4 regions of the Pseudoduganella sp. SL102 genome follow, and region 4 is predicted to be linked to each of the others. Evidence: predicted binding sites of a transcription regulator. Region 4 holds the regulator's gene; each other region holds the start of a gene.
What was found. The regulator sigma-54, encoded in region 4, starts transcription at its own class of promoters, with help from an activator protein. The targets are predictions, from matches to a motif close to TGGCANGNAANCTGCTTT.
Positions count from the first base shown of each region.

Region 1 (2,202 bases), 400 kb from region 4:
CTATTCCGGCTCGGCCGGGCAATTCGGCGCGGCGATGCCTGCCGCGGCCGTGGCACTGGCCTGCACGGCGATCGCGGTGGCCCGCGCCCGCGCCGGCGTGGCGCTGCCGAACTTGCTGTTGTTCGCACTCCTGCTGGGAACGCCTTTCCTGCTGTGCTTGCTGACGGGGCCCGCCAGCCTGCCGCTGCGTGCGATGGTGGCGTTGCCCTATGTGATCTGGCTGTCTGCGCTGCTGGCCTTTACGTACCAGCGTGGCGCCGCCTGGATCGCCGGCCTGGTGGTGTTTGCGCTGTTCCAGCTGCAAATCGTGAACCTGACGTCGCAATACATCGCCACCGCTACCCTGGTCCAGCACCAGGACCGCTTCATGGGGTTCGACATCGGCCGCCGCTTGCTGCTGCTGCGTGGCGGCGACGAGGCCGGAAAGCCGATCTGGCTCGACGTCTACGGCCACGGCGCGGAAGAGCGGGTATCCCTGTTCGCCGCCGCCCAGACGGGCGTGACCAGGGGCTCCTTCTTTGGCTGGGACAAAGGCAATCTCCAGCGCATCGCCGCTTATTTGCGGGTGCTCGGCTTCGACACTGTCCGTCCGGCACCGCCCGCTGCGCGCAGCGCGCTCACCACCCAGTTCGAACAGATGCCGGTGTGGCCACACGAGGGTTCGTTGCGCCGCAGTGGCGATTATTACCTGCTCAAGCTGGGCAAGACGCCGGATGCGGCCCATGTCGTCCCGGCCGAATAGTTATGACATCGCGAGGAGATTTGCTCCAGCTCATGCGTTGTATTGATCGATGCCTGGGGCAGGGCTGGGAAACTGAGCTAACCGTACTGTCGAAAAACTTTACAGTTGATTTGTGAAATAACAAGCTGTCGCGATAAGTGGTTGATTTTATTGCATGGTCAAGTCTGGCACGGTCCGTGCTTAATATCATTGAGGCAAGACCAACCGCTTATTTCCAGGAGAAATCATGAAACTCAAATCACTGCTCGCCGCAGTCGTCCTGTCCGCCATCGGCGTTACGCCAGCATTCGCAGGCGTGGCGGGCATGGCTGACCTGTCCATTTCCCAGCTGCTGGTGGTGGATCCAGCCAATCCTACCCAGCCGAGCCCGTTCGCTGGCCAGATCCGGATCACCAGCGATTCGCGCACCGGTACGGCAGCGTCGAACTATAACAACGTACAAGGTACCGGGATCGGCGCCGCCAGTATCACGGACACCCGCACCGACGGCACGACCGCCTCGGTCGACGTGCAATACCGTGCCGCCGGCCCGGATGCTGGCGCAGTCAATGCCATCTACGGCGGTTCGGCCGAGAACAACACCGCCGCGAACTTCGTGGCGAACAACGGCAATTACGCGCTGGGCGACATGAATATCACGGGCAATGCACTGGCTGGCGGTGCCAACGGCCTGACCCGCGCCGACTCGTCGGCCGATAACCCGAACGCATCGGGCGGCGCCAATGCCACGATTCTGAACGGCGTGACGGTCATCACCGACTTCACGGCAGGTGTGACGGCCGACCTGGCATTTGCACTGACCTACGACGCATTCGTCAGCGCATTCGTCGATGCGCTGCTGCCGGCAAACCAGAATTCCCTGGCTTCCGGCGCCATCACCTTCAACCTGACGCTGCGCAACCTGACGACCGGTACCACCCTGCTGAGCTGGAGCCCGGAAGAACTGAATCAAGGCTTCCAGTCCACGGGCTTTAGTGAAAATGCCGTGCATGACGAGGCAGGCACGATCGTTTCCGACACCATCAATGTCGTGGCCGGTAACCGCTACAGCCTCGTGATCAACCAGGCATCGAACTCGACGATCCAGCTGCAGGCAGTGCCGGAACCGGAATCGCTGCTGCTGGTCGGCCTGGGCCTGCTGGCCATGGGTGTGACCGCACGCCGCAAACGTCTGCAATAATCGCGAGGCAGTCAGTCCTTTCGCAAGCCCGGGCATGCCCGGGCTTTTTCCATTGGTTTTCATGCATTGGTCATCATGCCAAGACATACCGCTGACACTTCCAACGTTACAGGCCTGGCGCAACCGGGAGGGCGTATCCTGCGGCCACGCACCACCGCCCAGGTACAGCGCATCGTCCGGCTCGCCAATCGCCGGGGATGGACCATCAATCCCGTTTCGACCGGGCTCAACTTCGGCTATGGAAGCGCGTCTCCCGTCCGGCCCACCGATATCCAGCTCG
Region 1 covers NZ_CP115554.1:577,800-580,001, forward strand. The annotation lists gene OU994_RS02565 (glucosyltransferase domain-containing protein) at 1-742, shown strand, start outside; gene OU994_RS02570 (EDSAP-1 family PEP-CTERM protein) at 969-1,922, shown strand; gene OU994_RS02575 (FAD-binding oxidoreductase) at 1,998-2,202, shown strand, end outside.
Region 1: a site for sigma-54 is predicted at 908-925, ahead of OU994_RS02570 (EDSAP-1 family PEP-CTERM protein). Genes of this name have one in related genera too.

Region 2 (2,202 bases), 350 kb from region 4:
CCTCGTTTGGTGTTTCAGAAAGTTTTGGACAGGGTCAGCACGGCGCCTGATTTGCCCAGGTCCTTGCCGTTTGGCGCGAAATACGCTTTGGCATCGGTATCGACATAGGCCAGCGATACCGTGGCAACGCCGAAGTCCTTGGTGACGCCCACTTTCCAGTCGGTGTAGCTGGAAAAATCGTTATTCTTGACTTTCTGGTGGCCCACGTGGAGGTTCAGGATGAAGCCGCCGCCCACCTCCTGGTTGACGGAAGCATCCAGGTACTGGCTGTTCTTGCTGTCGGCGAAGCCGAACAGGTTGGTCAGCGAGTGGGAATATTTCAGGGTGGCGGGGCCAAAGCCGACCTGGCCGTACAATTCAAACGTGTTTGCGCTGGTCGACAGGGAGTTCGAGGGGTAGATGTAGCCCAGGCCGCCCACGTCGTACGTGAAGCCGGAACCGATGTCGCCGCGCTTGCCGGCGTACACGTCCCATTCGACGCTGCCGTCGCCGCCGCCGTCCTTGACCCACTTGATGGTGGACAGCCAGGTGCCGGCATAGAAGCCTGTCGGGTTGTTGACCCAGTCGGCGCCGCCTTGCAGCGCCGGTTTCAGGCGGGTTTGCGAAATGCCGCGGTAACGGTAATCGCTGGTAACGGCCGCGTTAAAGCTGATCTCGTTGTCCGGTTTCGCCTCGGGTGTCGCGGCGGCTTCCTGTGCCTGGGCCTGGCCTGCTGCAATACATGCGAACAGTACGGCGACGGACAGGGCGGAGCGCTTGCTCGGGTATGACATGGCGATTTCCTTTTGAGTGAACTTTTATTGCGGTTTAAAATTCGTCTGACTCGTTGTCCCTTTAGCTAAAGCAGAATGCGTGCCAGCAAATAGTTGCTGAGCTGATAGCCGAGCCGCGCTGCGCGACGCCTGTTTCGCACCAAATAATCTTCGTACTGGCACCATTGTGGTGCATTCGTGCGAAAAACCTCACCTGGAGCCCATCGTGGACATGAACGCCTTCTTTACCGACCTGCAATCCAAGATCAACAACGTCATCGAAAATTCGCCTGCCAAGGATATCGAGCGCAACGTCAAGGCGATGATGACCCAGGGCTTTTCCAAGCTGGACCTGGTGACGCGGGAGGAATTCGACATCCAGGCGCAGGTGCTGGCCAAGACCCGCAACCGCCTGGAGTTGCTGGAAACCCGCCTGGCCGAACTGGAGGCGAAGATCGCCGCCGAGAAGGCGCCGCTGTAACGGCTTTTTCGCGGATTTTTCTCCTTTATCGCGGCGCAAGGCCGCGCCCGCCGCAAGCGCCTAGGATGCAGGATCGTCTTCTTCATCCACAGCTTGCAGCGGGGTACCATGAGCCTGGCCGTCCTGAAAAGCCGTGCGCTGAACGGCATCGAAGCGCCGGAAGTCAGCGTCGAAGTCCATCTCGCCAACGGCTTGCCGGCTTTCCACGTCGTCGGGCTGGCGGAAACGGAAGTCAAGGAAGCACGCGACCGCGTGCGCGCCGCCATCGTCAACGCCGGCTTCGAAATGCCCAACCACCGCATCACCGTCAGCCTGGCGCCGGCCGACCTGCCCAAGGAATCCGGCCGCTTCGACCTGCCGATCGCGATCGGCATCCTGGCCGCCTCCGGCCAGATCCCCTCCCCTCCCCTGGCGCGTTATGAATTCGCCGGCGAACTGTCGCTGACCGGCGAGCTGCGGCCGATCCGCGGCGCGCTGGCCATGACGTTCGCGATGCAGCGGGCACGCGCGCACAGTGCCTTCATCCTGCCGCTGGCAAACGCGGATGAAGCGGCGCTGGTCGATGGCGCGGCGATCTTCCCGGCGGCCACGCTGCTGGAAGTGTGCAACCACTTCTGTGCGGCCGACGATACCGTCCGGCTGGCGCGGCACCGCCCGGCACTGCAACCCGCGCGCGCCGAGCACCCCGATTTCGCCGAAGTCAAAGGGCAGTGGCATGCCAAGCGGGCGCTGGAGGTGGCTGCCGCGGGTGGGCACAGCATCATCATGGTGGGCCCGCCCGGCGCGGGCAAGACCATGCTGGCCTCGCGTTTCGCCGGCCTGCTGCCCTCGATGACGAACGATGAAGCGCTGGAAGCGGCCGCGGTGCAGTCGCTGACGGGCTCGTTCACCGCGGCGGCCTGGAAGATGCGCCCGTTCCGCGCACCGCATCACACTTCGTCGGGCGTGGCGCTGGTGGGCGGCGGCAGC
Region 2 covers NZ_CP115554.1:1,328,186-1,330,387, reverse strand. The annotation lists gene OU994_RS05625 (TorF family putative porin) at 15-773, opposite strand; gene OU994_RS05620 (accessory factor UbiK family protein) at 979-1,233, shown strand; gene OU994_RS05615 (YifB family Mg chelatase-like AAA ATPase) at 1,342-2,202, shown strand, end outside.
Region 2: a site for sigma-54 is predicted at 841-858, ahead of OU994_RS05625 (TorF family putative porin). Genes of this name have one in related genera too.

Region 3 (2,202 bases), 2.4 Mb from region 4:
CGCCTCCTGATATACATGAAGTAACTCAACAGAAAGTCAGACAGTGATTCCGGCAGGAAGTTCCCCTGATTACCGCGCACAGCGCCGCGTAAAAAAAGCCGGGCAAAGCCCGGCTCAGTGTAAAGATTTCCGACAGCGCGGCCGGAACAGCCGCCGGCAGGTGCCGGCGGCCGGTCCATCAACGCTGCTTGCGGCGGCGCAGTGCCGCCAGCGTCAGCATGCCGGCGCCCATCATCAGGTACGTGCTTGGTTCCGGAACCGGCGAGGTCAGGCCATAGAAGTTGCCGGTGCCGACGACGTGGTTCATGTCGCCAGGATACGGCTGCGTGAAGCTGGTCGAGAACGACATGTCGGCGCCGTCGATCTGCGCGTTGGTGTCGAAGTATTGCGCAGCGACGCCGCCCACCACGTCCAGCTGGCCCAGGCCGCTCAGGTTCGGCGGCATTTGCGAGTTCAGCGTGCCTTGCAGCGTGGCGCCGTTGTACTCGTGGCCTTCCAGGGACAGCCACAGGGTGCCCAGGCCGACGTTGCCGTCGTTCATGGTCAGCGGATCGTACGGGTTGATCGTCGACGGGCCGTCGTTCATGAAGATGTTGACGAAGCCACCGGTGTACTTGGTGATCGCGCCATCCATCGACACGGGCGTGTAGCCGCCGAAGACGATCGTCAGTTCGCAGTTGGGGCAGAACTGGGCCTGGCCGGTGCCGTTCATCGTCGAGATGATGCCGTAGCCGCGGGCCGTGCCATCTTCCTCGAAGATCTGGTGCATCTGCACCGACGACGACGAGAAGTCGATGCCGTAGTCGGGATCCCAGGTTACGCCACCGACGGTTTGCGGCGCGGCGGATGCGGCACCGATCGACGAAATTGCTACTGCCAATCCCAGCAGTGTAGTTTTCATTTTGCTCACGTATGGCTCCAAGTTGATTAGTTTAACTACGAACATTTTTTTATTTTTTGTATAAGCTTATGCAAAGTTCATGCCTTCGCTCAGCCGCAGTAAGCTAAACCTTTGATTCTACGTAAGACGCTTTCTTATAAATTCATTAAGAAAATTGAAGGGTTGGCTGTGCTGTAAAGTTTGTCGACAGCTATCCAGCCCAGCCCTGCGACCGGTCGGACGGCCGGTAGCGCGATCCCTGCTCATCAATAAAATGGATGGGCTGAAATCGCTGTAAAATTTTTCGACACGGGTCAGCGCCGGCAGGCATTGGCGGCCAGGTCCGCCAGCGTCACCTGGCCGAAACGTTCCAGCAGCAGCGCTTCTGCGGCGCGCATCGCGTCGCCCAGGGTGGCGTTGACGGCACGCTCGATGAGGCAATCGGCATGTTCGTCCGTGGTGCCCAGGGCAAATACGGGCGGGTCGCCCAGCGCGTGGTGGATGTCGCGCAGCGTGATGGCGTGCAGCGGCCGGGCCAGCACCCAGCCCCCGCCATGCCCCTTGCCTGACTGCACATATCCCTGCTCGCGCAAGCCGGCCATCGTGCGGCGCACCACGACGGGATTGGTGTTCAGCATGGCGGCGATCGTGTCGGAGGTGGCGGGGGCGTCCAGGCTGTCCATATGGATCAGCACATGGAGCATGCGGGAAAGGCGGCTGTCGTGTCTCATGCCGCGATGATACCAGCGGTGCAGGGGAGCAAAGGCCTGGCGGGGTGGCGGCCCGCTCCTATACAGCCTTGCCGGCTTCCCGCTAGTTGGGCAGCGCCGGCCAGCAAGCCTGCGCACGGGGGCCGGCGTGGCGCCCCGCATTGAGCGACAGGTCGTGCGCCGCGCGTTGGCGCGGAGCCGGAATGGCGGCGCTTGCCGGCGGCGGTGGCAAATCCGGGGCCTTCGGCGGGGCCGCCGATGGTGTCGATGATGCCGATCGTGCCGGTGCCGTGACAAGCGCTGTCCCGGCCCGCGAGGCTGCCGCCATTCCATGCGCTGCCGTGTATCCCGCCGCCCCGGCTTGGCCATCCATCGCAACCCGCCCGGCTGCCGGGCCGCCGTCGTCGAGCATGCCGCTGGCTGTCCAGCGAGCCGCCTGGCCGGTGCGGAACAGGCGCCCGCCCGGTACCAGCGGGTGCGTGGCGAAGCGTGCGGCCGTCAGGTCGGGGCGGTGCAGGTAGCCTCGTGCCAGCCCGGCGCCGCCCACGTGCAACTGGCCCATGACGCCGAGCGGTGCGGGCTGGCCGTGGGCATCGAGCACGTAGGCGGCCA
Region 3 covers NZ_CP115554.1:3,358,767-3,360,968, forward strand. The annotation lists gene OU994_RS14250 (PEP-CTERM sorting domain-containing protein) at 179-901, opposite strand; gene OU994_RS14255 (Rrf2 family transcriptional regulator) at 1,195-1,611, opposite strand; gene OU994_RS14260 (non-ribosomal peptide synthetase) at 1,694-2,202, opposite strand, start outside.
Region 3: a site for sigma-54 is predicted at 969-986, ahead of OU994_RS14250 (PEP-CTERM sorting domain-containing protein). Genes of this name have one in related genera too.

Region 4 (2,202 bases):
CCACCGCGCCCTGCGTCCGTCGTTATGCGGGCGATGCGGGGATCTCGGCCTCGCTCAGGTGCTTGATGGTTTCGTGGTTGTGGTTCTGCACTTTATCCTTGTGCTTCATGACCTGGCGGTCCAGCTTGTCGATCAGCGTATCGATGGCCGCATACAGATCCTGGGCGACGCTTTCAACGAATACGGTCTTGCCCGACATGCGCAGATTAATTTCGGCTTTCTGTCTTTTCTCTTTCTCGGTGAGATTATCTACACTCAGGATCACACTTACATCGATCAGCTGATCGAAATGGCGTCTAACGCGTTCCAGCTTGTTCTGCACATACTCGCGAATGGCAGGGGTAACGTCGATATGGTGTCCACTGATGGTCAGATTCATACACACACTCCTAAAGAAGATATAACAGGTTCGTGCGTTATCCGCCAAAACAGGCAAGGCGGCGCAGAGGAACCCAAGCACTACCAGGATTTGCCGCAAGGGCTTGCAAAGGGGTTTGCAAATGCGCTTGCAACGAACTGCTATAGCGATTTGCGGAGGCTGACCGGGGGGATTTTCAATGCTTCGCGATATTTGGCAACAGTGCGTCGCGCAATCACCATGCCTTGTTCACCCAGCATGTCCGCAATCTTACTGTCGGATAAAGGGTTCTTCGGGTCTTCGGCTCCTGTGAATTGCACGATCAGCGCCCGGATCGCAGTCGAGGATGCTTCCCCGCCAGCTTCGGTTGCAACGTGGCTGCCAAAAAAGTACTTCAACTCAAACATGCCATGCGGCGTCAGCATATATTTTTGAGTTGTTACCCGAGAGATAGTACTCTCGTGTAGACCCAGTGTATCAGCTATTTCACGCAACACAAGGGGTCTCATTGCCACCGCGCCATGCGAGAAAAAGTTCTTCTGCCGTTCGACGATGGCCTGGGCCACGCGGAGGATCGTGTCGAAGCGCTGGCGCATATTCTTGATCAGCCACTTTGCTTCTTGCAGCTGTGCATTCATCTGCGTCTCGCCCTTGCCCTGCTTGAGCAGGCTGGCGTACAGCGCATTGACACGCAGGCGGGGCATCACGTCGTTGTTCAACGTGACGATCCAGCCGTTGCGCCCCCGCTTTACCACCACATCCGGTACCACGTAGTCTGACACGTCGGCCGCGAAGGCGGCGCCCGGATGCGGGTTGCATTGGCGGATCACGGCCTGTGCTTCACGCAGGTCTTCGTCGTCGCAGTCGAGCGCCTTCTTGAGCTTGTTGAAGTCGCGCTGGGCAAACCACTGCAAGTGTTTTTCAACGATGCACAGCGCCATGCGCCGCGTTACCAGCGGCACGCCGGGCATGCGCCGGATCTGCAGCGCCAGGCACTCGGAAGCGTTGCGCGCGCCAATGCCCGGCGGGTCGAAGCTCTGCAGCAGGTTGAGCGCGGTGCGCAATTCTCCGATCTCGATTTCCAGCTCTTCCGGCATGCGCTCGTGGATCTCTTCCAGGCTTTCCTCGAGGTAGCCGTTATCGTCGAGCGCATCGATGATCAGTTCCACCAGGCCCCGGTCGCGCGCCTCCAGCACGGTCACGCGCATCTGCTCCATCAGGTGCTCGCGCAGGCTGCGGTGGCTGGCTTCCAGCTGGGGGCGGGCATCGTCGTCGTCCGGCCCCTTGCCGCTGCCGGCGCTGCTCCAGTCGGTATCGCCGGTGCCGGCATCGAGGCCTACGCCCTCGCCGCCATCGAACGGCTCGGGTTCCGGCGCGGCGGGCGCATCCTGCGGCGGCCCGCCTTCCGGTGGCGCCTCGCCGGCCCCTTGCGTCGTGTTGATCGCGCCATCGGCCAGCAAGCGCACCGAGCGGTCGAGAGGATCGTCGAGCCGCTCCAGCAGCGGGTTATCGGTCAGCAGCTGTTCCAGTTCCTGGTGCAGCTCCAGCGTGGACAATTGCAGCAGCCGGATCGACTGCTGCAGTTGCGGCGTCAGCGCGAGGTGCTGGGAAGTGCGCAGTTGCAAGGACTGTTTCATGGCTGATTAGGAGCTGGTTGAGGTCTGGTCAAGGCCGCTCACATGCGGAAATGTTCACCCAGATAGACACGACGTACGGACTCGTCGGCGATGATGTCGTCGGGCCGGCCGGAAGCCAGCACACTGCCCTGGTTGATGATATACGCCCGGTCGCAGATGCCCAGCGTTTCCCGCACGTTGTGATCCGTGATCAATACGCCGATGCTG
Region 4 covers NZ_CP115554.1:978,860-981,061, reverse strand. The annotation lists gene hpf (ribosome hibernation-promoting factor, HPF/YfiA family) at 23-379, opposite strand; gene OU994_RS04170 (RNA polymerase factor sigma-54) at 520-1,995, opposite strand; gene lptB (LPS export ABC transporter ATP-binding protein) at 2,034-2,202, opposite strand, start outside.